2 regions of the Bacillus cereus group sp. RP43 genome follow, and region 1 is predicted to be linked to the other one. Evidence: riboswitches for the same ligand, from Rfam matches in the RefSeq annotation. Region 1 holds a riboswitch; the other holds the start of a gene.

Region 1 (15,482 bases):
TAAATTATGAATATACAGTGAATCCAAACCAATCACCTGCTGTTGGAAGCACTGTAACAAACACGACCGCTACCCCAATTGTTGACGCTACTTTAGTTTTAAATAAAAATGCGAGTACAACTTTCGCTACGATTGGTGATACGATTACATTCACTTCATCTGTTACAAACACAGGAAATACTACTGCGAACAACATTATTTTTACAGATACAATTCCAAATGGTACTGCCTTTGTCCCAAATAGCTTTAAGATAAACGGTGTAACTATCCCGAATGCAAATCCACAAAACGGTATCAATATTGGTAACATGAATTCAAATGCATCGGTTACACTTAGTTTTCAAGTAACCATTACAACTCTTCCTAACCCTAATCCAATTCCGAACAAATCATCGCTTCAATATAGCTTTATTGTAGATATAAATGAACCACCTGTTTCACGAACAGTTAAATCTAATAAAACCTTTACACAAGTAAATACGGCTTCCGTTATCTCAACAAAAACTGCAAGCAGTGCATTTGCTGCTGTTGGCGATACCATTACGTATACAACTACTCTCACTAATAGCGGCAATACTACTGCAAACACACCTGTTTTTATCGATATATTACCACCTGAAGTTTCATTCGTTCCTGATAGCGTACAAATTAATACCATCCCACAACTTGGATTTAGACCAGATAACGGGATTCCTTTAGACTCAATTCCAGTTGGAGGAATAACAACAATTAGCTTTCAAGCTATCGTTGGCTCAATACCAGCTACAAATCCAACGTTGAACCAATCTAGCACAACATACTCTATCATTGTTGATCCTACCCAGCCACCGGTGACAGAAACAGCTACAAGTAATCCAACTTTAGTTCAAATTAACGAAGCAATTATTCAAGCAACGAAAAGTGTGGATCGACTATTTTCTGACGTCGCACCTGGAAATTCATTTTTAACGTATACAGTTTTATTGAAAAATATAGGGAACACAACTGCTACTAATATCATTTTTACAGATTCGATTCCAAATAATACAGTATTTATAGAAGATAGTGTTCGAGTAGGTGGGGTTTTATTACCTGGGGTAAATCCAGCAAACGGGATACCAATTGGGGATATTATCGCAGAGGACTTTATAAACGTCACCTTCCGTGTTCAAGTAGTTAGTATTCCAAATCCAATTTTCACAATTGGACCAGGTGGACCAAACTCACCGGTTGTAAACGACGCTTCTATTAATTATCAATTTATGACAGGACCTAATTTGCCACTTGTTTCAAGAAATACGACATCCAATCCTGTTTCGACACAAATAAATTCCGGGGAAATTGTGGCCGTTAAATCTGTAGATAAAACTTTCGCAACGATTGGAGATACACTTTCTTATACAATTTCATTAATTAATCCAGGAAATGTAGCATCACAAAATGTGCTATTTACTGATATTTTACCTGAAGGAACAACATTTATATCCGGAACTTTTACAAACGAATTAGGTACTCAGCAAATTGGAAATCCAGGAAACGGGATTCAGATTGGAAATATAAATCCCGGTAGTACAGCTACCATTACAATAAACGCACTTGTAACAAACATTCCAAGTATAAATCCTATCTCTAATTCTAGTTCTATACAATTTCAACATATTGTCGATCCAAGTCAACCAGCTATAACACAAACCGCTTCATCTAATACCATTACTACGACAATAAATAGCGCAATATTAACTACAACAAAAAGTGCTGATAAATCTATAGTTTCTGTTGGAGATACAATTACGTATACAACTACTATTACAAATACAGGAAATACACCAGCAACGAATATAACATTCACAAGCGCTATTCCAGCCAGCACTACATTCATACCAAATTCAGTCACAATAAATGGCGTTCAGCAGCCCGGTACGCAGCCGGCACTTGGAGTAAATATACCCACTATCGCCCCTGGCGAAACAGTAACTGTTACTTTCCAAGTAAATGTTATTTCTGTTCCCCCTTCAAGTTCAATTATGGGTAATGACACAATTTTATACTCTTATACTATTGATCCAAACGGAACTCCTGCGACAACTTCTACTTCAACGAATATTGTTACAAACCCTGTACTAGATGCTATGATAACGATGGTAAAATCGGTCGATCAAACGCTCGTAACGCTAGGTGATACCATAACCTATACGACAATTTTAACGAATAACGGTAATACAAATGCGACAAATATCACCTTTACTGATCTCATACCAGATGGCACAACGTTTATTACTGATAGCGTTACAATAAATGGCACCACACAAATTGGTCTTAATCCTAATACAGGTATAACGATTGGATCAATTGCTCCTAACAGCTCAATATCTATAGCATTTCAAGTTACCGCTACTTCTACACCAGTTCAAAATCCTATTGCTAATTCCGCTACTGCTGCTTACACATTTATCGCTGATCCAAATGCACCGATTGTTTCAAGAACTGTTACTTCAAACACAACGTTTACTACAATTAATACAGCTACCATTCTTTCATCGAAACAAGTTGATAAAGCTTTTAGCCACATCGGCGATACACTCACTTATACTGTCGCTCTAACAAACAATGGAAATTCATCTGCACAAAATGTTATTTTCACAGATACAGTGCCAAGCGGAACAGCATTTATTGCAAACACATTTTCTATTAATGGAATCCCTCAAAGTGGCGCGGATCCAACGAACGGTGTAAATATTGGGCCTATAACAGCCGGGACTACAGTAAATGTTTCATTCCAAGTGACCGTGACGTCATTACCAATCGAAAACCCAATTGTAAATTTCTCATCGACATCGTATCAATTGGTCTCACCACCTGAGGCAGAAACTTCGATTAGTAACCCTGTTTCAACGCTAATTAGAGAAGCCATATTATCCATGACGAAAAACGAAAGTGTATCCTATGCAGATATCGGGCAAACTGCTTTTTACACTACTTCTATTGCGAATATAGGAAATACGGATGCAGCTAACATTGTATTCACAGATGTATTACCAAGTGGAATCACGTTTGTTCCTAACACATTAACTGTCGATGGCATTTTACAACCTGATGCGAATCCGAATACAGGTGTGTTACTTGCAGCACTTCCGCCAAATGAAATATATAGTATCGTCTTTCAAGTTACGGTTAACAGCATCCCACCTTTTAATCCAGCACCGAATACAGCATCAACGACGTATGAGTTTACTGTTGATCCAAATAATCCTCCTGTTTCAAATACAGCTAATTCTAACACTACGCTGCTTCAAATAAACAACGCAACTATTATAAGTACAAAAACAGAAAATCTTACTTTTGCGGATATTGGTAATATAATAACATTTACACTTAACCTTCCTAATACCGGGAATGTGGCTGCTACTGATGTAACTATTATCGATATTCTTGATAGCAATTTAAGTTTCGTTCCAAACAGTTTCACAGTTAATGGGCAAACCATTCCAAACGCTGATTTATCTACTGGTGTAAATATTGGTTCAATTAGTGGTGGTAATACGGCAATCGTTACATTCCAAGCAACTGTTACTACACTTCCGACACTTAATCCAATTTCTAATTCTGCTTCTACCACATATCATTATGTCGTTGATCCTAGCCAACCACCTATTACAACTTCCAATCAATCTAATACAACGACAACACAAATTAATAGTGCTATCCTTACTGCACAAAAAGATTCAAATGTGTCTACGGTAGATATTGGGCAGGATATCGTCTACACCGTTACAATTACAAATAGCGGAAATGTTAGTGCGACGAATGTTATTTTTACCGATCTTATTCCAGACGGAACTTCCTTTGAACCGAATAGTTTTACACTTAACGGAACTAGCATCCCAAATGCAAACATAATTACAGGCGTTCCAATTGGTGATATCGCGCCAAACGAATCTGTCATCGTAGCATTTCATATTAATGCCAATGAAATTCCGCCTATAAATCCAATTACCAATCAAGCTAGCGTTAGTTTTCAACATATCGTTAATCCAGCTAATCCTCCAGTTTCAAAAAACATTACTTCTAATAGCGTTTCAACACAAATTGAAAGTGCTATTTTAAACACTATTAAAATAGGAGATAAAGCATTTGCAACTATTGGTGATACAATTACGTATACAATGACTATTACGAATACAGGAAATATCCCCGCTAACAATGTTGTTTTCTCAGACCCTATACCATCATGGACACAATTTGTTGCAGGATCAGTTGTTGTTGATGGAACTCCATTACCATCCGCTTCTATCATTGACGGTGTTGGCATAAATACAATAACTCCAAATCAAATCGTAACAATTGTATTCCAAGTTCAAATTGTAAGCAACCCAACAACGTTCACACCTGAACTCCAAAACTTAGGATTTGTTAACTTCCAATATAACGTAGGCAATTCATTACAGGCTCAGCCTGGCAATGTGGAAACGAACGTCTTCGTTACTTCTATTAATTCAGCAATACTTTCGGCCGTAAAAACTGCTAATACAGCCTTTGCAAACATCGGAGATACAATCACTTATACTGTGCTTATACAAAATAACGGCAATACAAACGCTACAAATTTAAATTTCTCAGACATTATTCCAGCTGGAACGACTTTTGTTGAAAATAGTTTTTCTGTAAATGGAAGTACCATTCCAGGGGCAAATCCAAATAATGGAGTTAATATCGGAACCGTTAACGCAGACAGTTCATTAACTGTTACGTTCCAAGTCATAGTTACATCTACTCCGCCTTCAAACCCAATTACAAACGTTGCATCTATTCAATACTCATTCATTGTTGATCCGGCAGCTCCTCCTGTTACAAGCACAATAAATTCTAATAGCGCTTCAACACAAATTAATAACGCTACTGTTACAACTGTTTTAGAAGCAAATCGTTCAATTGTATCTATCGGAGATGTAATTACGTACACTGCAACATTAACGAATACCGGAAACTTCCCTGCAAATTCTGTATTACTCATTAACGGAGTTCCTGAAGGGGCATTATTTGTTCCAAATAGTGTTACGCTAAACGGGATTTCACTTCCAGATGCCAGTCCAACTCTCGGTATTCTAGTTGGTATTATCGCACCAGGTGATTCTGCTACTATTACGTTCCAATTTCTTGCAAGTTCTATTCCACCGCAAGGCGCGATTATAAATCAAGCCATTACAAGTTACACGTATATTGTCGATCCAAGTCAACCTCCAGTTACAGCAACATCCTCATCTAATACCGTTAATACAGCTGTCGTTGATGCATCGTTATCCGCAATTAAAAATACAGATTCTCTCGTACAATCTACTGACGGTACAATCACTTATACAGTAGTCGTTCAAAATAACGGCAATACAACTGCAAATACAGTTACTTTAACAGATTTGGTCCCAGAAGGAACTGCATTTATTCCGAATAGCGTGACCATTAATGGCGTTTCAGTTCCAGGTGCCGATCCAAACGTAGGAATACCATTAAACTCCGTTGCACCGTCAGAAATTGTCACCGTCACATTCCAAGTTATCGTTCAATCCATTCCAAGCGTGAATCCAATTTCTAATATAGCCCGTATTGACTATACTTTTATCGCCGATCCAACTGCTCCTATCATCTCTCGAACAATTACGTCTAATCCAGCTTTCACACAAATTTCGGATGCGAATGTTCTTTCTTTAAAAGCAGTCAATGCACAACAAGCAACAACAGGTGATATTTTGACTTATACGATAACACTAGAAAATACCGGAAATATTCCAGCTACTAATCTCAAATTTTCAGATACTATCCCCCAAGGGACTACATTCGTAGAAAATAGTTTTACACTTAACGGAACAGCTATAATTGGTGCAAATCCAAATGTAGGTGTTACTTTGCCTAACCTAGCAGTAAACACTACTCACCTTATTTCGTTCCAAATTCTTATTAACGATCCATTCTCGCAAGAATCGATTACAAATCAATCCAATACAACATATACAATTCAACCAGATCCAAGCCAGCCGCCTATTACTGAAACATCTACAAGTAATATCGTCATTACAAATTTCGTGCAAGCACAATTGACGATTACAAAAACATCCAATCCAATAACTGTAGATATTGGTGGAACTATACTTTATATTTCTGAAGTGAAAAATATCGGCAATGTTGACGCAATAAATATTATTTTCACAGATTCTATTCCAGCTGGGACTACATTCGTTCCCGATAGTGTCACAATTAACGGTGTCCTTCAGCCAGGTGTAAACCCAGAAAACGGCATACCAATTGGAACGATTGCAGCAAACAGTTCCAAAACGATACTATTTCAAGTGCAAACAAATAATCCACCTAATGAAACCGAAATTGTAAATCAATCATCTGCAAATTACCAATATGTAAGTATCCCTACAGCTCCACCAGTGAATCGCTCTGCAAATTCTAACATTGTTACAACATCACTTCAAAATGCAAATATTATTTCTGTTAAAAGCGCGGATGTAACTTTCGTATCAATTGGGCAAATTATTACCTACACAAATACACTACAAAATATAGGAACCGTTCCAGCTAACAATACTGTGTTCATTGATAACATTCCAGAAGGTACTATATTCATTGAAGATAGCTTATCAATAAATAATGTGATTCAGCCTGGCGCGAATCCAGAAAACGGAGTAACTCTCGGCACGATACAGCCAAATGAAACAGTCACTATTTCATTTCAAGTACAACTTACAAGTATACCGTCCGGCAATACAGTCATTAATATTTCAGACACTTCGTACGAATACCAAATTGACCCTAGCTCTCCGATTATTCAGCGTAGATCGTTATCAAATGCAGTAAACACTGAAGTAAGAACAGCCAATGTTAGTGCAATTAAATCCGCTAATAGATCTATTACACGCATCGGCCAAATCATCACATATACAGTTGCAGTTACAAACGCTGGTACAGTACCTATTACAAATACTCTCCTAATTGACGCAATTGCAGCCGGGACCACATTCGTTCCAAATAGCATTCTTGTAGATGGCATACCAAGACCTAACGAAAATCCAATTACCGGAATCGCCCTTGGTATTATCCTTCCTAATAATACGATTATTGTTACGTTCCAAGTAAATGTAGTCTCTATACCTTCACAAAATAATATTAATAATATCGCTATCATTCACTATGAATATCAACCAGCGCCAAGCGCACCACCAATTTCAGAAACGACCTCTTCCAATAGTACAAATATACAATTTATTGATGCTATTCTTATCGCTACAAAATCCGCTAATAAAGTATTAGCCAATATTGATGAAACCATTGAATATACAGTATTTATTCAAAATAACGGATCCACTACAACTAATTCCATCTTTTTTACAGATACTATAGCGGATGGAACAGTATTTATTCCAGGAAGTGTAATAGTTAACAATACTGTTCTTCCTGCAGCAGATCCTAATATCGGCTTTTCCATCCCTAATATCGCGTCAGGTCAATCGACTACAATAACATTCCAAGTTTCCGTTACGAATTTACCAGCTGTAAATCCAACACCTAATACTGCAAACATCGTCTACGACTTTATTTTCAACCCTGACTTTGCACCAGTTCAAAAATCTACTACTTCCAATACTACTTTCGTTCAAATTAACGATGCTGATATCGTTTCACTTAAAACTGTTGATTTCACCTCTGTAACAATTGGTGACATTTTAACTTATACAACAACTTTAACGAATACAGGAAATACGGATGCTACTGCTGTTGTATTTACAGACAATATTCCTGATGGAACAACCTTTATAGACGGTAGTGTTTTAGTAAATAATATTCCTCAGCTTAACGCCAATCCAAGTGCCGGTATACTTGTAGGAACGATTGCTCCTGACATTTCTATCCCAGTCACATTTTTTGTTACCGTCGTAGCTCTTCCAGCTAGCGGCCATGTTCAAAATCAATCAACTTCTCGTTATACAATAAATGGGGAAGAACAAATATCAACTAGTAATATTACTTTCACTGAAGTTATTTCTGCTAATGTAATTGCCACAAAAACAACGCCAATCCAATATGCTGACCTACAAGCTATTATCCCTTACACAATCTCCATCATAAATAATGGGAATATACAAGTGGAAAACATTATTGTTACAGATATCATTCCAGCAAATACGAGTTTTATAGAGAATAGTGTTATTGTGAATGGCAACGCTCGTCCAAATGACAATCCACTTAGCGGTATACCAATTGATAACATTCCGCCTAATACGACAGCAACTATTCTATTCCAAGTCCGGGTTACTTCCATTCCGCAAACAAATCCAATCTCTAACACGAGTACAATTGAATATGAATACACGGTACCAGATAGGCCACCTATTACCGAAACTATTATTTCATCAGCTGCCGTAACAGAAATTCATCACGCGAATTTGAATAGCAATAAAACTGTAGACCTTGCATTTGCAACAGTCGGTGATACGTTAACGTATACGATTACACTAAATCAAAGTGGTAATGTTTCAGCAAATGATGTAATCATTCAAGATATTATCCCTCAGGGCACTACGTTCATAGAAAATAGCGTCATTGTAAACGGAGATGCTCTTCCGGGAGTTAATCCGGCAAGCGGCATACCAATTGGTACTATAATTGTTGGTGGAGATGCTATCGCTTTATTCCAAGTACGTGTGACTTCTATTCCAACACCAAATGAACTCAATAACAAAGCGATTACTACTTTTAACTATATAGTCAATCCAAATAACTTACCTGTTACAAGTACGACTACAACAAATACCGCCACAACAACTGTCCAAAATGATAATGTCATTGCTATAAAGTCTGTTGATGTCGCAAATGCATTACCTGGTCAAACTTTAACGTATACAATTACTATTACTAATAGTGGCAATGTGACTATTGACGATATTCTTATTGTAGACACTGTACCAGTAGATACAACCTTCGTTACTGGTAGTGTTACGATTAACGGAATCAATCAACCTAATGCGAATCCCGAAAACGGTATTACATTAGGAAACCTTGCTCCTAATGAATCTGTTGTCATTACGTTCCAAATAACAATATCTTCTTTGACTCTTCAATCTGCTATCAATAACGATGCTACTATCTCCTATACGTTTATCGTCGATCCGACCGAACCACCTATTACAATTACAAAGCAAACAAATACCGTTACAACAACGATCGTTGATCCAATGGTGCGCATTGAGAAAAACGCTGACAAATCTTCTGTCGTTATAGGAGATATTATTACATTCACATTAGAGATATTTAACCATTCCCCAATTCCTACAGTAAGTACTTCCGTTTTAGATATGATTCCAGCTGGTACAACATTTATAGAAAACAGTGTAACAATTAACGGTACTCCGGTTCCAAATATTCGACCAGACACTGGTATTAATATTGGTTCCTTGGCTGCAGATGGAATAGCAACTATAACATTTAAAGTTCTCGTAACTTCTATTCCTTCAAACAGTACAATTATTAATTCTGCAACAGTTACAGCCGCTTTCCAATTGACACCACAGGATCCGATTATTACTTTCATTGTTAATTCGAATATTGTTCGTATACCAGTTCAATTTATAACGGCAGCAGTAATGAAAACTGCTTCCGTCAGCTCAGCTTATTTAAAGCAATATTTTGACTATACGGTGCGTATTACGAATACTTCCGATATTTCACTTTCAAATGTTTCTTTACAAGATACCATCCCAGCAGGTTTACAATTTATGAACGGTACGGTCTTCATTAATGGGGAACGCTCTCCACTAGCAAATCCGAATATCGGTTTCCTTATTGCTACTAATTTAGAACCGAGCGAAACAATTATCGTGTTATTCACAGTACAAGTGATAAGTCCACCTATTAATAATGAATTTAAAAACACGGCAAACATTTCTTTACAACTTCAAGTCTCTCCTACCGATCCACCAATCACAGTAACCATTACAAGTAACGAAAACATCGTCACCTTTATTCCAGAAAATCCGGATGAAACACTTCCAAATTTAAATTGCTTCTTTGACGGTGAACGCTTTGTACGCATTACTCCTCGAAATATACGAAATTACTTTTGGACTTGGATTTGGTGGCGTTAATCCAAAAAAGAAAAAGCTTGTAGTTCGGATAATATCCAAACTACAAGCTTTTTTCATAAACAAAATTATCAATTGCTAGCAGCACTATATGCTACATGTCGTTTCTCAATCCGTTCTTCAATTTCTTTCATATTCTCTTTATTCGTTAATAGTGATTGTTTATTTTCTATTAATAATTGTTTAAAGGATTTTCTCACTTTTTTTCGCATGTTTATTTTCCTCCTTGGGGGATGGTATATTTAAAAGATAAGGAATTATCTGTGTAGACTTATAATAATTGATTGTTGTGAAATCCATTTGAACTTCATATGAAAACTAAGCTTATATTCTGACAACTTTGTGAACAAAAAAAGAAAGGTAGATCAAAATTATATTTGATCTACCTTTCCATACCCTTTAAAGCATATTAATCAATATTTCAGGTCTTCCCCAATTCATTTCGTCGCAAACGAATCGTAGTTTTTCTTCGTTCATTGTGTGTAATCCTTCTTCTAACGAACATGAAATCGGAACTTCACAATGAATTTGCGCTAATTGTAAAGAGATATTTAAATTCTCTAAATCACTTTCAATTTTTGTGCGCTGCGCTTTCGTTAATGATACTATATTTTCTAGCACTGCCGATACTGTCCCGTATTCTTGAATAAGCTTATACGCTGTTTTTTCACCAATACCTTTTACACCCGGATAATTATCACTTGTATCTCCCATGAAAGCTTTCGCATGAACAATTTGCCAAGGTTCTACACCTTTCTCTTCCATGATTTTTTCCGGTGTGTAATACTCGTAATTTCCAATTCCTTTACGAAGAAGCATAACTGTAACATTCGTATCAACAAGTTGAAGTAAATCTGTATCACCTGTCAAAATATAAACTTCCGCTTCATTGCAATATTGTTTTGCAAGCGTACCGATACAATCATCCGCTTCATAACCTTTCATACCGATTACAGGCATAGATAATTTCGCAGTCATTTCTTGCACTAAATCAAATTGCGGAATTAATTCTTCCGGCGGTGCTGCACGATTTGCTTTATAATTCGAGAAAGATTCCGTTCTAAATGTCGTACTTCCCATATCCCAGCACGTTACAATGTGCGTTGGTTCGATTGCTTGTGTTGCTGTTAATAAATGCTTCATATAACCATGAATCCCATTCGTCGGGGTACCATCTTGTCGTTTCATAAATTGTCCATATACACTTGTTGCGTAAAAAGCACGAAATAATAGTGCCATACCATCAACTAATAATACTTTTTTCATAATTCCTCTCCTACTAACAAAAAATAATAACCTCACGTTATCACGTAAGGTTATATATAGATTACCATTCTACGTTTTTGTTCAACTTTGTCTATTATACATTGTTTTTGTATATTTAGCATCATTAACACATTAAGACATTCTACCGCAACAAGTATGAAGTATTCCTGAATACGTATTTTTACCTGTCGAAACAACTACAGCCTTTGCATTTCCGTCAACAATATACGTACCTTTGAAACATACATTTTCAAGTTCAAGTGGATTATAGTCTTTCATCCGTTTTAATGGAATAAATCGTTTACGTTCAAGATGATAGCAACTTTCAAATTTCTCAATACTAGCATCATTTCCTGTCAGCATAGATTCATTTACTAATAAATCATTTGCATAAATAATACGTACATCTGCCGGCACTGTATCGCCCTCTGAAAGAAAAATCATATCTCCAGGTACAAGCTCTTGTACTGGTAATTTCATCATTTTTAGTTCACTGTTTAGCCCTGTTACGCTACAGCCAGCTACTCTAGAAACAGTAACTGTTTCACATTGTAATTCATCATGCACATTTTGTTTTGAAAGACCTGGGATCATTCCACTTAGCTTCATCATTACTTCCGCAATACGCGCTCTTTTTGAAGTTAATTCATTTCGACCGTATACTTGAATACGTTTTTGTGCCTCTTTCATAGATAGTCCGTCTCTTGTTGTTTTAAAATACGCAAATACAGATTTTACATCTCTTGTTGCGATTTCAATTAATAGATCTTTATTTTTTTGAAGCATTGTTTGTTCTTTCATTGCTTTTTTACTTAATTTATAAGCAGTGTTACCCACACTTTTATTTACATATAACATATTATCGTCTCCTCCTTTACAACATAGGAAGAAACGCTTTGTTTCTCAATTTATCCACTTTACCGTGAAAGTGTCTAGCGCTTAAATACTCGAATAAACGCTACATTATGATAAATATAGAGGGAGGAACAAGTCGTTTCCTGCCTACATCATATATTTTTGATTTGAAGTATATGGGTAACGGAACCGAGTCAGAATTTGACATGCTCCTCACCTCCTCTTTAATTTTTTAGTTATAATCTATACTATGAAATTACTCATAGCTTGCTAACAAAAAAGACCCTTACTCATAAGAGAGCAAAGGTCATTGCATACACAAATAAGCGATTCCTAATATAATTAGAAATCTACGGACCTCTCCCTCGCCGAGTTTTAGCACTGTATAGCATAGGTTCATTACCAGCTACGTTAAGAAAAACCTTAATTCGATCATTCCTGTTGACCCATTGGCGTCTCTCGACATTTTTGGGCAGTAGCATTTCTCTATACAGGAGCCTCACCTAACAGAGACTTATTTTAATTACATAGAAAATGTTACTCTTATTTAAAATAGATGTCAACACTTTGTATGGAAACTTTTCCTTATTACAACAACTACCTCGAGTTTAGTACACTAATACGCATTCGGCTACATAAAGTGAAGGGCTTTTACGGGCAGTTAATCTCTATCTAACTTCTTTACTCCCGCTGAATTTTGAGATGGGAGTTTTACTGCCCACAAATAGCGGGATAAATTACTTGAGCACATATTGCAAAAAATTAGCACATGAAAAATAAAACCCTTACGTTAAAATGTAAGGGTTTAATATGTTACACAACCAGCAATTACAATTCCGATGGAAAGTGATAAAAACATAAGGAAAAGACCAACTGCTTGATTATCTTCTTCAAGGCTTTTATTAATATTAAAACGTGGTGTAAGCCATTCCGCTAAATAAAAGACAATAATTTGAGCTAATATCCCAACAGCTCCCCATGAAACCATATCAAGAATTGAAATAGAATTAGCAGCCGTTGAATATAAAACGATAGCAAGACCAAGTAGTCTTCCTCCAAGTACATAGCTTACCGCTTTATTCCCTTGAGCCATTAACTTAAATTCCTTAACTTTCGTTGTCACTTCCATAAGAAAAAGACCGATACATAAAAGTCCAAGTGATACTGCTAAATATAGTAAAAAATTAATCATTTATTTTCCTCCTTCTTAATACCTACCGGTAAATAATACGATTCATTTCCCGTAATTTTTTCTCCGGCACGTATACCGATGCTGCTCGCTTTTCCAGCAATTAAAAACGCCCCAAACACATACGACAGCTTCTCAATTCCTTTTTCAGTTTCCAAAAATACAACTGGAAGCTCTGTATATTTCTGAAATATAGGAAGTGACGATTTATACGTTTCATGTGCATTTCGAATCATAATGTTTGTATCCTTATCACGAATCGTAATCGTGTCACCTTCTCTACCGAACGAAGGTTTTTGAACGAAAGGACTTTTCCCAAAAAATAAATCTGGCTCTAAATATGTAGGAAGCATATATTCTTTAATCCACTTTTGTTCCTCACTTGTGTAAAAAACACCTTCTTCTGCTAATCCCCAAATAAGACATTGAATTGATTTTGGCTGAAGTAAAAAGGCCGACAAAGGATTTATAATAAACAGCTTTCCTTCTTTTACAAATTGCAAAAGTTCTACTCCCACCAAATCCCCCGTTTCGGGATCTTGATCTTCAATCAAGTCTTCAATTGGATATGTTTGGCGATACAAAACATCAATTGGTACACCATCTCTATCTACTAAAGTATCGTCTGCAATTCGAAGTTCTGTCATTGGCATCACTTTATTGTCAACATGGCATAGCCCACTCAAATACATAGTCGTATTCCAATCTTCTATATGTTCATGATGAGCTGTGAAAACAACATTTGGATCTTCCATTCCTTTTGTAGCCTCCATTACGGCTTTTGTAATACCGGAAGAAAGTAAGCGCTCTTGATTTGCATTTGGATCATCATAGCCTAATTCTTCACAAACTTTTCCATTCATTTGAAAGCATTCCACAATAAAAGTTGGAGTGTCACTATTAAACTCAAGCATTTTAATACGATTATCCTCTGTTAAAGCAAAATCAAATCGTGAAATAACAGATTCAGGATACATTCCTTTCAGTCTAATAAAAGGCAAGCTTGCAGTTGGAAAACCGAGTTCAAGAAGCTGTTCATTAGATAAATTCCGAAGGATTCTAGCAGTCTTAAAAAATATCTTCCCCATTCGTTCAGTTGCTAATTGCAATTGTTTCATCGTTTGCTCTGTTATTGGAAAAACATGAAACAAACTATACTCACATTCATATAAATCCGACCAGAAATGAGGAGAATTCGAATAAAATTCTTTTCGTTTCTTTATGTATTGCGACATATTTTAACCTCCAAATCCACCTTTTGAACCGCTTCCAATTCCACCTTTAAATTCGGCCGAAGATTGATAAGTTTTAAACTCTGATGAATTTTTGAAGGTAGATTTATTTTGATAGTATTTACCCCCATAAAAGTAATGTCCCCGATAACCTGAACTACTATCATCACACTGCCAAACACCAAGCTCATCATCCCAATCCCAATCAGAACAACTATTATCATTCGGTTCGGGGGGAATATCTTGCGCGCAGCCAAATAAAGTGCCCGTCATTAAAGATGTCAGGACACCACCTACTAGCCATTTCGTTTTTGTCACCTTTGCACTCCCCTTTTTAAATTATATTTCTATTATATAAGATGTCATGATAAAGTAGAAGAAAAAGGAAGAAGAGGGATAAAATGCGATTGGAATATCGGCTCAATGATGAAACTAACGGGTATCCAGCTTTATGGAACTACGCAAATATTTCTAATTCTGAAATTGTCGCGCGCATGACTTGTGAGTATTTCACAAAAGATGGAAATACATATATCGTTACTGCAACTTCAGTAGATCCAGACGGGACAGCAGTATTATATATACAAAAAGAAGTTTTTTTCAACGATCCTTCAGATCCTACATACTCGCACATAGGTTTTGAAATTAGAGAACTAAAGGAAGCAAGCTCAATTATGATAGAAAGTAAAGATGTTTGGAATTACGAGGACATCTTACCCTCTCTCCATTCAGATATTATATATATTCAACGGGATGGAATACATTTGGAATTCACCCTAGATTCAAGAGAAATTGATGAAGACCGCAAATGCTATATTTATTATG
Region 2 (15,482 bases), 2.4 Mb from region 1:
GATATAACTAAAATCTTATTAGATTTAAAGTCTAAAGGTACAACTATATTAGTTGCGAGTCATGATAGTGAAACATTAAATTTAATTGCAGACAGAATATTCCTAGTTGAAAATGGTAAAGTATCACTATCTTCAAAGATGTAGAGGGAGAAAGATATGAATAAAAAACGATATGTTTTTATGATTATTTGTACATTTTTTATATTAGGAGCATGTTGGAGATATCAGGTAGTAAATAATTTAAATGAATCTTATATTGTGAAATCAGAGAATATTAATCTAGGTCAATCATTTAATACAGATATATTTAAATTTAGCATTAATTCTTTCAAGAAGAAACAAGTAATTGATGATAACGGAAATAAAGAAATTCATTATGTTTTTGATATTGAGGCAACAAATAACACGCAAACGGAACAAACAATTTTTACAGATTTGCATATATTGGCACCTTTAAAAGGAGTTAATAAGACGAATGGAATGTTTAATGAGAGTACGAAGAAAACAATAATTTCATGGGAAAGGTTACAAAACCATAAAGGCATTGTAACAATGAAAATGAGGGAAAGTTGGGGAGTTGCACTTAATACACCTGCGAAATTAGTATATCTAGGCGAAAAAAATGGTAAGAAAATAAAATACATATTAGATTTACCTAACAATTAAAGGCCTAATTTGCTTGTTGATTTCTGAATGAGATGAAATCACCTTTTCCATTAGATGGTTTGTAATATATAATCTTGCTCTTACTATTAAACAAAGAAAATATTCCTACTGTGGTGCAAATATGAAAAATATACGTTATCAATCTACAAATGCCAATAGAGCCCCGAAAGAGGTTCTATTGGCATTTGTAAATTTTAACAAATCCTTTAAGGAAAAAAGCATAAAAATACTTTTAAGATTCTCTCATCCATGCTCATTTGTGTAACAATCGTTCCAGCTACGTTTAAATAAATTTCTCCATGAAAACATAAATCTTTTCGCTCATTAAACAAACACTTCTGATTCTCAATATTTATTATAAAATTTGGTGGTTCCATTATACATGCACTTCTTACAAAACATTAATTTTCCCACATTATCTATAAACAACATAACCACTCCATTCCATATATCCATTATAAATCTATTTAATTTTTCAAAAAAACAGATTAAAAAGATATTGACACTACGATTTTACAGTGCTAACATTCAACTTGTAATTGAATATGGTCTCTGTTAGGTGAGGCTCCTGTATAGAGAAACGCTGCTGCCCAAAAATGTCGAGAGACGCCAATGGGTCAACAGGAAAGGTCGGAATGAAGGCCTTTCTTAACGTAGCTGGTTTCAGTACCTATGCTATACAGTGCTAAAACTCAACGAGGGAGAGGTGCGTATGTTTTGTCATACACAAAAACTGTTTTTATCTATGTTTAATAACAGTCTTTGTTGTTGACTCTTTTTGACTACGAATTCAGACCTTTACTCTTTTTGAGTAAAGGTCTTTTTATGTCTTTATGCACCTTACTATGAAACAAACATAGCATATTCAGAAACTACTAATTGTACGGAGGTGAGGAACAGTGGCAAGTGATGATTCGGCCCAGATACCCATATGTTTTACGTTAATATTTCACCATGTAGGTAGGAAAGAAACTGTTCCTCCCAATTTTAAATAGTCGAGTAACAGATTGTTTCCTCCTTCATGAAAAAGGAGGAACTACCAATGTTAAATTTACAAAGACAAGAAACGAAGCATGCTTACGATCAGGATAGCATGAAAATAAATAACGAATTATTAGTGGAAGTTGCAACACAAGATGTAAACTCTGCATTAAAACTTCTAGAAACAACAGAAAATGGACTCTCTAAACAAGAAGTGTCTCGTAGACTTTCTTTATATGGTCCGAACGAAATTGCTCATAATAAAACATTGCCCTGGTACATTCAATTTCTGCTGGCATTTAAAAATCCATTTATTTTTGTTTTATTAGCTCTTGGAGCACTCTCTTTTTTCACAGATGACATAAAAGGAACAATTGTCGTATCTGTAATGGTACTGCTAAGTTCAACGATTCGCTTTTTACAAGAATTCCGCTCTCAAAAAGCCGCTGATAAGTTAAAGGCTATGGTTCGAACAACCGCGAGCGTCTTTAGAATAGATGGATTTGTACACGAAACAAAAAACGTAACGAATTTAAATCGAAATTATACAATAGAAATTCCAATTGAAGAGCTTGTACCTGGCGATATTATTTCACTTTCAGCCGGTGACATCGTTCCAGCTGATGTGCGCATTTTATCGGCTAAAGATTTATTTGTTAATCAGTCTTCATTAACCGGGGAAGCACTTCCTGTAGAAAAATACGAAAACTGCTACCATACAGAAAATAAGCATACCTTACCGAAAAACATGAAAAAAAATTACAATCCGCTCGATATGGAAAACCTTTGCTTTATGGGTACAAATATTGTTAGCGGTAGTGCAAAAGCTATTATTATTTCCACTAGTACGGATACGTATTTCGGCTCTTTAGCAAAAAAAGTGATCGGAAAACGTGCAGAAACAAGCTTTGATAAAGGTGTAAACAAAGTAAGTTGGCTCTTAATCACATTCATGCTTATTATGGCACCTATTGTCCTTCTCATTAATGGATTCACAAAAGGAGATTGGCAAGAAGCTTTCTTTTTTGCTATTGCCGTTGCAGTTGGTCTTACACCTGAAATGTTACCAATGATTGTAACTGCTAATTTAGCTAAAGGCGCCGTGAAAATGTCTAAGCAAAAAGTTATTGTAAAACAGCTAAATTCTATTCAAAACTTAGGTGCTATGAACATTCTTTGTACAGATAAAACTGGGACATTGACAGAGGATAAAGTTGTTCTTGTCCGTCATTTAGATCCTAACGGTAATAAATGTGATCGTGTATTACACTTTGCATATTTAAATAGCTTCTATCAAACGGGATTGAAAAATTTAATAGATAAAGCTGTCATTGAACATACAGAGGAAAACCATAAATTTGATCCATCAGCTTTTCATAAACTAGATGAGATTCCATTTGATTTCGCTCGGCGTCGTATGTCTGTCATCGTGAAAGATATTTCAGGTGAACATACAATGGTTTGTAAAGGTGCCGTAGAAGAAATTTTATCAATTTGCAACTACACTGAAGTGGATGGGCAAATTGTCCCTCTTACTGAAGAAGTGAGAGAAAATGTAAAACATCTTAGCGCAACTTTAAATAGTGAAGGCATGCGTGTCATCGCTGTAGCATACAAAAAAGATAACAAACCTGATCACAAAGCTTATGCAGTAAAAGATGAATCCGCTATGATCCTTACTGGATATATCGGCTTTTTAGATCCACCTAAACCATCTGCTGCTTCTGCAATTCAAGCATTGCAAAAACACGGCGTACAAGTGAAAATCTTAACTGGCGATAACGAAATTGTTACAAGAAAAGTTTGCAAAGAAGTTGGATTAAATATAGGTGAGCCTATCCTTGGTTACGAAACCGATTCTTTACCTGATAAAGTATTAGCAAAACTGGCCGAAGAAACAACTGTATTTGCTAAACTAAATCCAATGCAAAAATCGCGCATTATACGAGTATTACAAGGAAATGGTCATACTGTAGGGTATATGGGAGATGGCATTAACGATGCTGTAGCACTACGTGAAGCTGACGTTGGAATATCTGTTGATACTGCAACTGATATCGCAAAAGAGTCTTCCGATATTATTCTACTTGAAAAAAGTTTAACTATATTAGAAGCGGGTATTTTAGAAGGACGCACTACGTTCGGAAATATTTTAAAATATATTAAAATGACGGCTAGCTCTAACTTTGGAAATGTATTTAGTGTGTTAGTGGCAAGTGCTTTCATTCCCTTTTTACCGATGCTTGCCATTCACCTTTTAATTCAAAACTTGCTTTACGATATTTCACAGCTGTCTATTCCATGGGACAAAATGGATAAAGAGTTTTTAGAAAAACCGAGAAAATGGGATACTGCAAACTTACGGAACTTCATTATTTGTATCGGTCCAATTAGTTCCATATTTGATATTATCACATACGTAATCATGTGGAATGTCTTCGGTGCAAATACACCTAGCGAACAATCATTATTCCAATCTGGTTGGTTTGTCGTTGGACTGCTCACACAAACTTTAATCGTTCACATGATAAGAACACAGAAGATTCCATTCATTCAAAGTACTGCATCAGCACCGGTACTTTTATTAACCGCTTGTATTATGGCAATCGGAATTTATATTCCATTCTCACCACTTGGTGCGGCCGTTGGTTTACAAGCATTACCACTTAGCTATTTCCCTTGGCTAGTAGGAATATTATTAGGCTATACTTTCTTAACACAATTCCTGAAAAAAGTTTATATTAAAAAGTTTCATAGCTGGTTATAAAGTGAAACTTTAATCAGTGGGGGTTTTGTTCATCCCCCACTGATTATTAGCCTTCACCAATCGGGCTTTTACGGGCAGTTGATCCCCCGCCTAACTTCTTTACTTTCGCTGAATTTTGAGCTGGGGGTCTTACTGCCCGGCAAATAGCGGGATAAAAACGAGAATGAGTGGGTACTCCCCACTCATTCTTAAAAACATAACACGTACTTATATGTATGGAGGTGACCATGATGGTATGGTATGACATTGTATTAAGATTATTTATCGCAATTATTGTAGGTGCTTGCATCGGAATGGAAAGGCAATGGAGACACCGGATGGTCGGACTGCGGACAAATGCTCTCGTATCACTTGGTGCCTGTATATTTGTTTTATTATCCGTCATGCTCGATCATGATGCTAGCCCCTCATGTATTGCTGCTCAAGTTGTTAGTGGGATTGGCTTTTTAGGAGGCGGTGTGATTATCCGTGACGGTTTTAGTATTAGAGGATTAAATACTGCGGCTACTTTATGGTGTGCTGCTGCTGTCGGCACTCTTACAGGCGCTGGTTTTCTCGTTGCAGCTATATTAGGTGCAGCCGGCGTTTTACTAGCAAATATACTACTTCGCCCGATCGCTCTCTTTATGAATAAAAAATCAAAAGAAGAATCACCTGAACAAACAAACTACTTCCTTTCTCTTACTTGTTCCGAAGAAAATGAAGCACATATTCGTTTTTTACTCATGCACATGGTAAGTACAGAAGGTCTCGGTTTAAAAGAGTTATATAGTGAAGATGTAGATTCTAACCAAAAAGTCTGTATACAGGCTACATTACATTGCAAGACAAATGCGGCTATCTTAATTGAAAAAATAGTAAGTAGAATGTTATTAGAATCTGGCGTTACTGCTGCTGGTTGGAAGACTTCTTTAGATTTAGAAGCGAGTTAAATATGAAAGGTGTCATGATAGTTACTACTTCATGACACCTTCTACATAAACTTATTTTCTAACTTTTGTTGAAACGACTTCTCTTGCCTACGTAGTAGTTGACTACCTCGTTGTAAAAGCGGTGTTCCATACTTATCATTAATTTGATCAATGACAGCAAGTAGCGGTTCTTTTTTCGCATCCTCTTCAAATGAAAACAAATCCAATTGTTTCACCGATTCTGTCTTCCACTCTATTTCAGTAGCTGTAACACCTAGTAAACGAACGGAATCACCGTCCCAATGTTGCTTCCATAAACGGGATGCTGCTTGAAAAATATCGCGTTCTTCCCAAATGGCATTTTTCAATTGCTTACTCCGTGTTACTGTTCGCCTATCATGGTATTTAATCATAATTTGAATATTATAGCTGACAAGAGTTCGCTTTTGTAACCTTTTACTCACTGATTTTGATAAACGTTCTAACATATCAAGTAACTCTTTCTCTTCATCCATATCCTTTGAAAAGGTCGTCGAATTACCGACACTTTTATGCTGTCCCATTTGACTCGGATCAACTTCTCTATCATCTATACCTTTTGCACGCCTTTGTAAATCAACACCGTGCTTTCCAATCTTAGCGCGAATGATATACTCGTCTCCCTTTGCCAATTGTTCAATTGTCTGTATATGAATATCATTTAATTTTTCAGCTGTTTTCTCACCAATTCCATGCATGGCTCCAACTGAAAGTGGCCAAATCAATTCTGGAATATCACGTTTTCGAAGCACAGTAATACCAAGTGGTTTTTTCATATCTGAAGCGGTCTTTGCTAGAAAAAGATTTGGAGCAATTCCAATACTACACGGAAGCTGTAACTCTGTTAACAACGCTTGTTGAATCATCTTTGCTATTTCAAGAGGCGAACCGAGTGCATAGCAATCTGTGATATCTAAATATCCTTCATCTATAGAGACTGGTTGTATCTTTTCTGTAAAACGTGAAAGGATTTGAAACATTTGAAATGAAGCTTCACGATATATTGTAAAATTAGGACGCCTTACAACTAATTGTGGGCATAACCTTTTCGCTTCCCAAAGAGGCATCGTCGTACGTATTCCATATTCTCTCGCCTCATAACTACACGTTATAATAATTCCTTTTCTCTCTTTTTCATTTCCAGCAACCGCTAATGGCTTTCCTTGTAATGATGAATCATGAGCAATTTCAACAGATGCGAAAAAACAATTCATATCTACATGTAAAATAACACGACCATTTTTCGGATACATTTCTCGCATACTACTCACTCCTTTCGAAGAACATCTGTTCTTTCATTATACCAAATTCATGTACAATATAATAATTACTTATTCTTTTTATCCTTATTTTTGCTATACTTAATACGAAATATGGATATTATTGTAAAAGGAGTGACTTATTATGAAATCAAATAGTAAACTTAACTATACCTTTCTCATTATTATATTAATCCTCTTCATTAATTACTTACTACTCCCGATTTTTAATATTAATACAGCTGGACTCCTCCCTCGTTTACTAGGTATCGTAACAACTTATATACTGCCATGGATTTTCTTATATTGGTTTATCCGCCTAGTGAAAGCAGTTGAATCAAAATAAAAAAGACGTGTAAACCATAATTGGTTCACACGTCTTTTTTATTTTATTACTTCGCTACTTCTTCAATAATTGCAACAACTAATTCTGCTGTTTTCGCTAATTCTTCAACAGGAATCTTCTCGTTTGTTGTATGAATTTCCTCATAACCAACTGCTAAGTTAACTGTTGGAATACCGTGTCCTGCAATTACGTTTGCATCACTTCCGCCACCACTTTGGTGAAGAGAAGGTGTACGACCAATTTTTTCAGCTGCACGTTTTGCAACTTCTACAACGTGATCGCCAGCAGCAAACTTAAATCCTGGATACATAACGTTTACTTCAACGTCTGCATGACCACCCATTTCTTTTGCAGTTGTTTCAAATGCTTCTTTCATTTTCGCAACTTGTGCTTCCATTTTCTCGTTGATTAAAGAACGAGCCTCTGCAAAGATTTGTACATGATCGCAAACGATATTTGTTTGTGTACCACCTTCAAAACGTCCAATATTTGCAGTCGTTTCAGAATCAATACGACCAAGTGGCATCTTCGCAATTGCTTTCGCTGCGATAGTAATTGCAGATACACCTTTTTCTGGTGCTACGCCAGCATGAGCTGTTTTCCCGCGAATAATCGCATTCACTTTCGCTTGTGTTGGCGCTGCAACTACAATTTCACCAACTTTTCCATCACTATCTAATGCATAACCATATTTTGCTGTAATACGTTCACGGTCTAACGCTTTTGCACCAATAAGACCAGATTCTTCTCCAACTGTAATAATAAATTCAATTTTACCATGAGGAATGTTTTTCTCTTTTAAGACACGAATTGCTTCAAACATAGATGCTAATCCAGCTTTGTCATCGGCTCCTAAAATTGTAGTACCATCTGATACGATATATCCATCTTTAATAGAAGGCTTAATTCCATTACCAGGAACTACTGTATCCATATGAGAAGTGAAATAAATTGTATCAACACCGTCTTTTGTTGCTGGTAAAGTACAAATTAAGTTACCTGCGCCATGACCAGTCACACCCATCGTGTCATCCTCAAATACTTCTACACCTAAAGCAGTAAATTTCTCTGTTAACACTTTGCAAATTTCTGCTTCAAATTTTGTTTCAGAATCTACTTGTACTAACTCCATAAATTCATTTACTAAACGTTCTTGATTAATCATAAGACTGCGCCTCCTGCACTACCATTATGTATGTAACAACATTAATTATAACAGAATTTCGCAAAAGTTTCGAAATACAAGACAAAAAACAGATGGTTAACACATCTAGATACCCATCTGCCTTCTATTACTCGTTTAACAACACCCACCGCATATGATCTTCCCAGACGCCATTTACCATTAGCATTTTTCGAGACACACCTTCATATTGAAATCCTATCTTCGTCACTACTTGTATAGATGCTAAATTTCGTGGCATAATCGGTGCTTCTATACGATGTAAATGAAATTCCCCAAAAGCAACTTGAATTGCTTTTCTAAGCGCTTCTGTCGTATAACCTTTATTTAACTCTTCCTTATCTAATTTATAACCGAGTACACAAGATTGATAAATACCACGAACAATTAAATTAAATGATATACAACCAATTATTTTCGTATCATCACCCTTTTTAAAAATCCATAGCCTGATGATTTTACCTTCTGCAAACTCTTTTCTATCCTTTTGTAACTTTTTATTTTGATAATCTAATGTAAAAAAATCCTCCGGTCTATACTCTTCCCAAGCTTTTAAAAATTCACGATTTCTGTCGTAATATTGAAGAACTTTTTCAGTATACGACTCATCAATTTCTCTTAAATGTAAACGATCTGTTTCGTATATTTTCATCATCGTATCTCCATTCTTCATGCTTGCATAACAAAAAACTAGTACTCTATCTTTTAATATATTCTCTACACACGCACAAATTTCCTGTTATACTTTACACACACTTCTCGAAATTTGTCATTTCTCTCCCCTTGTCCACAAATCCATTTCTAGTTACAATAAATTTGTACTGATTTGCAAGGAGGTTTAACGATGCATAAAAAAGCTCAAAAAATTATGGTTTATATAATGCTAATTTCTATGCTTGTAACAACATTACTTACTGGCGCAAGTATGTTTTGGTAAAAAGGACGATTCACTCGTCCTTTTTTTACTGCTTACACATACAAAATAGACCATCTCGAAATCGAGATAGTCTATCTTGTAATGAACATTTTATTTTATATATATAACAATTGCTACAATGCTAAAGGAAAAAGCCATTACAAGTGCTATTACAAAACTTGTATATTGTTTCTGCTGAAATGCCCCAATAACAAAAGTAAGATTGAGTAATGCCATAAATACAATCGCTACAACGTAAGAGCATATATTAAAAGTTGCCAATATGAATGTAATAACAAATAGAAAACCAACACAAAACTGCATGTAAGAAATTTTTGGATTTAAATACATATGAGCAACCCCTTTACTCAATTATCTTTATATATTCTCATTAACGCATGGTTATGTACACATGTCAAGACAACTTATAGAAAAGAAAAAAGCCAACCGTTTCGTTGACTTTTCCAAATGCTATGGCCCCTTTTTCCTTTGCCAATTGCTGAAATGATTTTTTCGATTTCACAATCGATACTTTCGTTCCAAGTGGAATACGATCAAACAAATATTCCACATCATGTTTCTTCATTCTTATACATCCTTGCGAAATATATTTTCCAATTGAACTAGGCTGGTTTGTCCCGTGTATCCCATACTTACTTCCATCCGTTCCTCTTGCATTAAATCCCATCCACCTCGATCCAAGTGGATTTTTTGGAGAACCCCCAGGAATATCCTTCGCAATATAATAAGGATCCTTCGCCTTCAATACAATGTCAAAGGTTCCTTCTGGGGTTAATTCATTTGTTTTCCCTGTCGCTACTGGAAAAACCTTTTGGATCTTCCCATCATCAATGTAAGCTAGTTTATTCGTTGCTTTATTTACAATTATAAAAGGATCTCCAGCACGTGGATTATCACCAAGAGGCCAGATTGGTGATAGAGAAAGACATAATAATAAAGAAAGAAGATACGGCATATATAATTCCTACCTTCTAAATAAGTTCTTTTATATTATCCTTTCCCTTAAAACGACTTTTAATGAGTAAATATTGCTCCATTTCATAAACAAGTTGAACGAGTTTTGCACGTATTTCAAATTCTTCTCGCGAGACTGGTAAAGGCATTTCTCTAAATACTTCTCGCATTTCTTGAAGTTGTCTTAACGAAATGACTCCTGTACTTTCAGGACGAATAGAATTTCCTATATTTTCGATTACGTCTGCAATCATATCAGCTTGTTCATACGTCCAAGATAGTGATGCAGCTAATGGTATCATTCGCTCCAAAATTTCAAATTGTTGCATACGCATATCAAAATACCGATAATAATAGTCATCTTCACGCATAAATTCATTCTCAAGTTTTTTAAATGATAAATCTTTTGCTTCTTTCAGCATCATTTCTGTTTCAATTAATTCGGCCCCACTCCAATTACTATCTCGATTTCGTAAATAAACGACCATTTCAAACAAAATCGTTCTGAAATGGTCTTCTATTTTCCCTTGATACTCTTTCAGTTTATTCTCACTGCTTGGCATGTACATGTTTACTAATAAAGCGACACTAATTCCAATCGTTAATATAGCAATTTCATTACCAACTATAGACCATGTAATTTGCTTTAATGAATACAGATGCATAACGATAACCGAACTCGTGACAATGCCTTCTTGAATTTTGCACATAACTGCAGTCGGAATGAAGGTAAGCAGTAATACGCTAATCGCAAGTGGTGTATAACCAATGGTTTCAAAAATACAAAACGCAAATACCATCGATAATACACAAGCTAAGAAACGGTGCAACGATACTTGAACGGATTTTCGTTTCGTATTTTGCACGCATAAAATGACTAAAATACCAGCTGAACTATAAAATTCTAATCCTAATAACTGAGCAATAAAAACTGCCGCTCCCGTTCCAAGCGCTGTTTTCACTGTTCTATATCCAATTTTAAACATATCATTACTCCTATATGTATAAATGTATTTAAAAATAGTATAAAAAAAGGATGACGCAATGTCATCCTTTTCTACCTATTATTCACGTACCCTTCACATATTACAATATCTTTTGCAAAAATTCTTTTGCACGATCACTTTTTGGTGCTGTAAAAAACTCTTCCGGATTACTATCTTCTACGAGCTTTCCACCATCTAAAAAGAGAACACGGTCTGCTACTTCTTTTGCAAATCCCATTTCATGTGTAACGATTGCCATCGTCATTCCTGTCGTAACTAATGATTTCATAACTTCTAACACTTCTTTCACCATTTCTGGATCTAACGCAGAAGTCGGTTCATCAAACAACATAACTTCCGGTTCCATCGCTAACGCTCTTGCAATTGCTACACGCTGCTTTTGTCCACCTGAAAGGCGATTTGGATATGCATCTTTCTTATCTAATAACCCCACTTTCTCTAAAAGTTTCTCAGCTTTTTTTTCAGCCTCTTGCTTCGTTACTCCTTTTACATTGATAGGAGCATACGTAATATTTTCTAATACAGTCATATGAGGGAATAAGTGAAAATGTTGAAATACCATTCCGACATTTTCACGAACGTGCATAATATTTGTCTTCGGATTCGTTACTTCTTCCGTTCCAATCCAAATGTGACCAGCTGTCGCTGCTTCTAGTACATTCATACAGCGTAAAAATGTTGACTTTCCAGATCCAGACGGTCCGATAATTGCAACAACTTCTCCTTTTTCGATCGTTGTTGTAATTCCTTTTAATACTTCATTTTTTCCAAATGATTTATGAAGGTTGTCAATTTTAATCACTTTTCTTCATTCTCCCTTCAATTGCCTTCCCGATTAATGTAAGAATAATTACTAACATATAATAAATAAGTCCAACAAACAGTAATGGCTCAAGATATTTAAATGTTTCACCGCCTACAATATAAGCACGGCGCATTAAATCAGTCGCTCCTATTACAGTTACTACAGCCGACTCTTTCGTAAGTGTCGCAAACTCATTCACAAGCGCTGGTAATATATTTTTTAAAGCTTGAGGAAAAATAATATTTCTCATCATTTTACTGTACGGAATACCTAAAGCCATCGCTGCTTCTGTTTGCCCTTTATCGACTGCTTGAATGCCGGCACGAATCACTTCTGACATATATGCACCTGAGTTTAAGCTAAATGCAAGTACAGCTGCTAAAAAGGCTGGTATCTCATATCCAATCATTTGCGGAACACCAAAATAAATAATCATTAATTGCAATACTAGCGGTGTGCCACGAAATATTGACGTATAAATATCTGCTGCAATATTTAATACTCGTATTCTAGCAATTTTGCAAAGTGCTAATAACGTTCCTAAAATAAATCCTACCACAGCTGATGCAGCTACAATTTTCAATGTAACTTCTAATCCCTTTAATATATATGGTATTGAAGGCGTAATTGCCGAAAAATCTAGATTCATCCTTTTCATTCCCCTCACAGAAAAGTGAAAGGCAGCTTATTTTCCGCTGCCAAACCATTTCTTCACTAATTTATCCATTTCTCCATTTTCTTTCATTTTCTTAATTACTTTATTAAATTCTTCTGTTTTATCACTGTTTTTCGGAAGAGCAATTGCTGCACCTACTTCTTCTGGTGCTTCTTGAATTTCAATTCCTTGCAAATCTTTCATTTTTTCTAAATAATTTTTTGCAACTGTGTCTTCTATAATTGCAGCGTCAAAACGACCAGCTTTAATTTCTTGTACGATTTCTGGTATACGGTCACGTCCCTCAGCTTTGAAATCGACTTGTTTTTTAAATTCTTCTGCTTTTTCTTCTTGGATTGATCCTGTTTGTACTCCTACTTTTTTACCTTTTAAATCTTCTAATGATTTAATATTAGAGCCCTTTTTTGAAACAATCATATTTTTAGCAACAAAATAAATATCTGTGAAATCAGCATTATTTTTACGCTCTGCAGTTGGTGTCATACCTGCCATAACGAAATCAACTTTTCCTGAGCTAAGAGATGCTAATAATCCGCCAAAATCCATATCTTTCACTTTCACTTCATACCCAAGTTCTTTTCCGATATATTTTGCAATATCAACATCAAAACCGATAATTTCATCACTTTTTGATGCTTCCACGTATTCATACGGTTTATAGTCTGCTGAAGTCCCCATAACAAGTACTTTTTTATTCTCAATCTTCGCCTTTTCTTCCCCATTACTACAAGCACTGAACATACTTACAATTAAAATAAGTGCAAATGATATTGATAATAACTTCTTCATCTTTCTTCCCCCTAATAATGTATATTTAAAAGTTAAATAGAATATTTATTCGATGTTTGTATTGTATCAACACTTTCATTTTTATGCAACATTTAAAATAAAAATAAACACAAAAACATTATTAAGTTCATTTTAATTGCATAAAAACATGCATAAAATATAAAATCCATGCATGTCCAATCATTATAAAAAACAAATAAAAAGACGATACACCCACTTAATCGTGGACATACCGTCTTTTCGCTTCCTTATAGTTCTTCGCAATTATCTTCGAAATAAGATTGTAGTTTTGCAATTACTTGCATTGGTTCATGACCTTCAATTTCATGACGTTCTACCATCGTTACAATTTTTCCATCTTTCAATAAAGCAAATGATGGAGATGAAGGTGGATATCCTTCAAAATATTCACGCGCTCTTGCTGTTGCTTCTTTATCTTGACCCGCAAATACCGTTACAAGGTGGTTAGGGCGTTTATCATAATGTACGGAATGTGCAGCAGCAGGACGAGCAATGCCACCTGCACAACCACATACAGAGTTTACCATTACAAGTGTTGTACCATTTCTTTTAAATGCTTCTTCGACTGCTTCTGGTGTCGTCAATTCTGTATATCCCGCAGAGACAATCTCTTCACGCGCTTGACGGACAACATCATTCATAAAAAAGTTAAAGTTAATCAATCTTTTCCCTCCTCTAATTCTACCTATTTGTATCTTACCAGTTAATGTTTAGAGAATACAAGTAAGTTTACTTGTATTTCAACATAGAAAAGGTGTTAGAGCTCTTGCTCTAACACCTTTTATTAATGACCACGATGCTTTTGCTTTGCTCTTTGTACTTTTATAAAACGTTTTCGCTGCTTCTCTGCTTCTCGTCTCTCTTTAGATTGCACTTTCCTATCTTGTTTATGCAGTTCATAAGATAAACTAATTGCTTCTTGCGCCTTTGTAAAACGTTTTACATTTACTTCTTTTGCCGCTTGTCGTATGATACGTTTTATATTTTTTGGACGCTGTTTTTCTTTAACTTCCACACCGCATTTTGCAACGTGCTGGAAATATGCTAACATTGGACCATTCACAAATATAAGTACTTCCTCGTCTGAAGGTTCCATTCCAAAAATATACCTTGCTCCATACAATTTCCCTTTTTCTTTATGCGTAATAATTCCTACAAAAAATTGACCATCGTGATATACTGTCAAATCCATTGACAGCCCCTCCTTTTAAAAAATTAGAAATACTGGACATCCCGGAGGGGAAGGTTACTGACATGAAATCATGCGTCTGGACTACCGACCAGAACTGTGTTTTTGTATTTCTTCCACTACTATTATATCTTTTTTTCCATAATTTTCATATATTCCACAATCATTTTTTTATGCGATCCTACAATATAATCAGGTAGCTCTGTTACCCGGAAGAATTTAAGCTGAACCGCTTCTTCTTTATTCATAACAAAATTCCCTTCATATTCATCGGTATAATAGGCTGTCGTTACGGATTGAAACTCATCGCCGTTTTTTAATTTTGTAAAATAGTTCGCTCCAGAAAATACATTGATTAATCGGAGGTTCTTTACTTCTATTCCTGTCTCTTCATATACTTCACGGTAAGCTGTTTCTTCTGGTGATTCACCAAGCTCCATTAGCCCGCCAGGCAACCCCCATTTTCCGTACGGCTCTGTTCTTTGCTGTAATAATACATATCCACTTTCATTTATAACGAGTACAACAGCACCAACTAAAATTAAAGGGCGATGACCAACTACTTTTCGTAATTCCTCTACATATCCCATGGAAACACCTCCCATTTTTTCGTTGTCCACACTATTGTATCATATGTATGAAATGACAAAATGCGTATGTTTTTCATTTTTTCAACAAAATATTTATTTTATATGCTTCATCTACCGTAGCTAATATAATGGACTCAATTTCTGTATTCTTCTCTAAATATTCTTTCGCCCACTCTTCCGTTTTTCCTAATAAAGCGAGAACATCTTGCTGAATTCTACCATCTTTCACTAATATAAAAGCAACTGGAGATTTTCTCCCCGCCACTTTAAGATCAAGACGAGAAACTGCTTCATATTCTGGATATTGAAATATAGAAACGACGCCGCTTGCTTCCCATAAAGCTAATTTTATTGTGGTAATA

Evidence for each region. A riboswitch is a leader RNA that binds a small molecule or an ion and turns the genes downstream of it on or off. The one in region 1 is predicted to bind magnesium.
Region 2: it holds a riboswitch for magnesium, as region 1 does, so the genes downstream of both, mgtA (magnesium-translocating P-type ATPase) here and QCI75_RS18965 (P-type ATPase actuator domain-containing protein) in region 1, are expected to answer to the same signal.

What each region holds. Positions count from the first base shown of each region.
Region 1 covers NZ_JARVHQ010000001.1:3,637,375-3,652,856, forward strand. The annotation lists gene QCI75_RS18950 (DUF7507 domain-containing protein) at 1-10,118, shown strand, start outside; gene QCI75_RS18955 (FbpB family small basic protein) at 10,187-10,327, opposite strand; gene QCI75_RS18960 (5'-3' exonuclease) at 10,515-11,381, opposite strand; gene QCI75_RS18965 (P-type ATPase actuator domain-containing protein) at 11,514-12,239, opposite strand; M-box (ykoK) riboswitch at 12,589-12,754, opposite strand; gene QCI75_RS18970 (DUF350 domain-containing protein) at 13,042-13,428, opposite strand; gene QCI75_RS18975 (glutathionylspermidine synthase family protein) at 13,425-14,660, opposite strand; gene QCI75_RS18980 (hypothetical protein) at 14,664-14,975, opposite strand; gene QCI75_RS18985 (hypothetical protein) at 15,059-15,482, shown strand, end outside.
Region 2 covers NZ_JARVHQ010000001.1:1,231,520-1,247,001, reverse strand. The annotation lists gene QCI75_RS06570 (ATP-binding cassette domain-containing protein) at 1-144, shown strand, start outside; gene QCI75_RS06565 (hypothetical protein) at 157-666, shown strand; M-box (ykoK) riboswitch at 1,211-1,378, shown strand; gene mgtA (magnesium-translocating P-type ATPase) at 1,709-4,414, shown strand; gene QCI75_RS06555 (MgtC/SapB family protein) at 4,645-5,346, shown strand; gene QCI75_RS06550 (DNA polymerase IV) at 5,388-6,626, opposite strand; gene QCI75_RS06545 (hypothetical protein) at 6,769-6,969, shown strand; gene QCI75_RS06540 (tripeptidase T) at 7,016-8,134, opposite strand; gene QCI75_RS06535 (GNAT family N-acetyltransferase) at 8,262-8,807, opposite strand; gene prli42 (stressosome-associated protein Prli42) at 8,997-9,089, shown strand; gene QCI75_RS06525 (DUF3894 domain-containing protein) at 9,180-9,419, opposite strand; gene QCI75_RS06520 (L,D-transpeptidase) at 9,484-10,044, opposite strand; gene QCI75_RS06515 (aromatic acid exporter family protein) at 10,061-11,029, opposite strand; gene QCI75_RS06510 (amino acid ABC transporter ATP-binding protein) at 11,130-11,852, opposite strand; gene QCI75_RS06505 (amino acid ABC transporter permease) at 11,845-12,504, opposite strand; gene QCI75_RS06500 (transporter substrate-binding domain-containing protein) at 12,541-13,320, opposite strand; gene QCI75_RS06495 (BrxA/BrxB family bacilliredoxin) at 13,569-13,982, opposite strand; gene QCI75_RS06490 (YjdF family protein) at 14,126-14,533, opposite strand; gene QCI75_RS06485 (NUDIX hydrolase) at 14,656-15,120, opposite strand; gene QCI75_RS06480 (DUF421 domain-containing protein) at 15,194-15,482, opposite strand, start outside.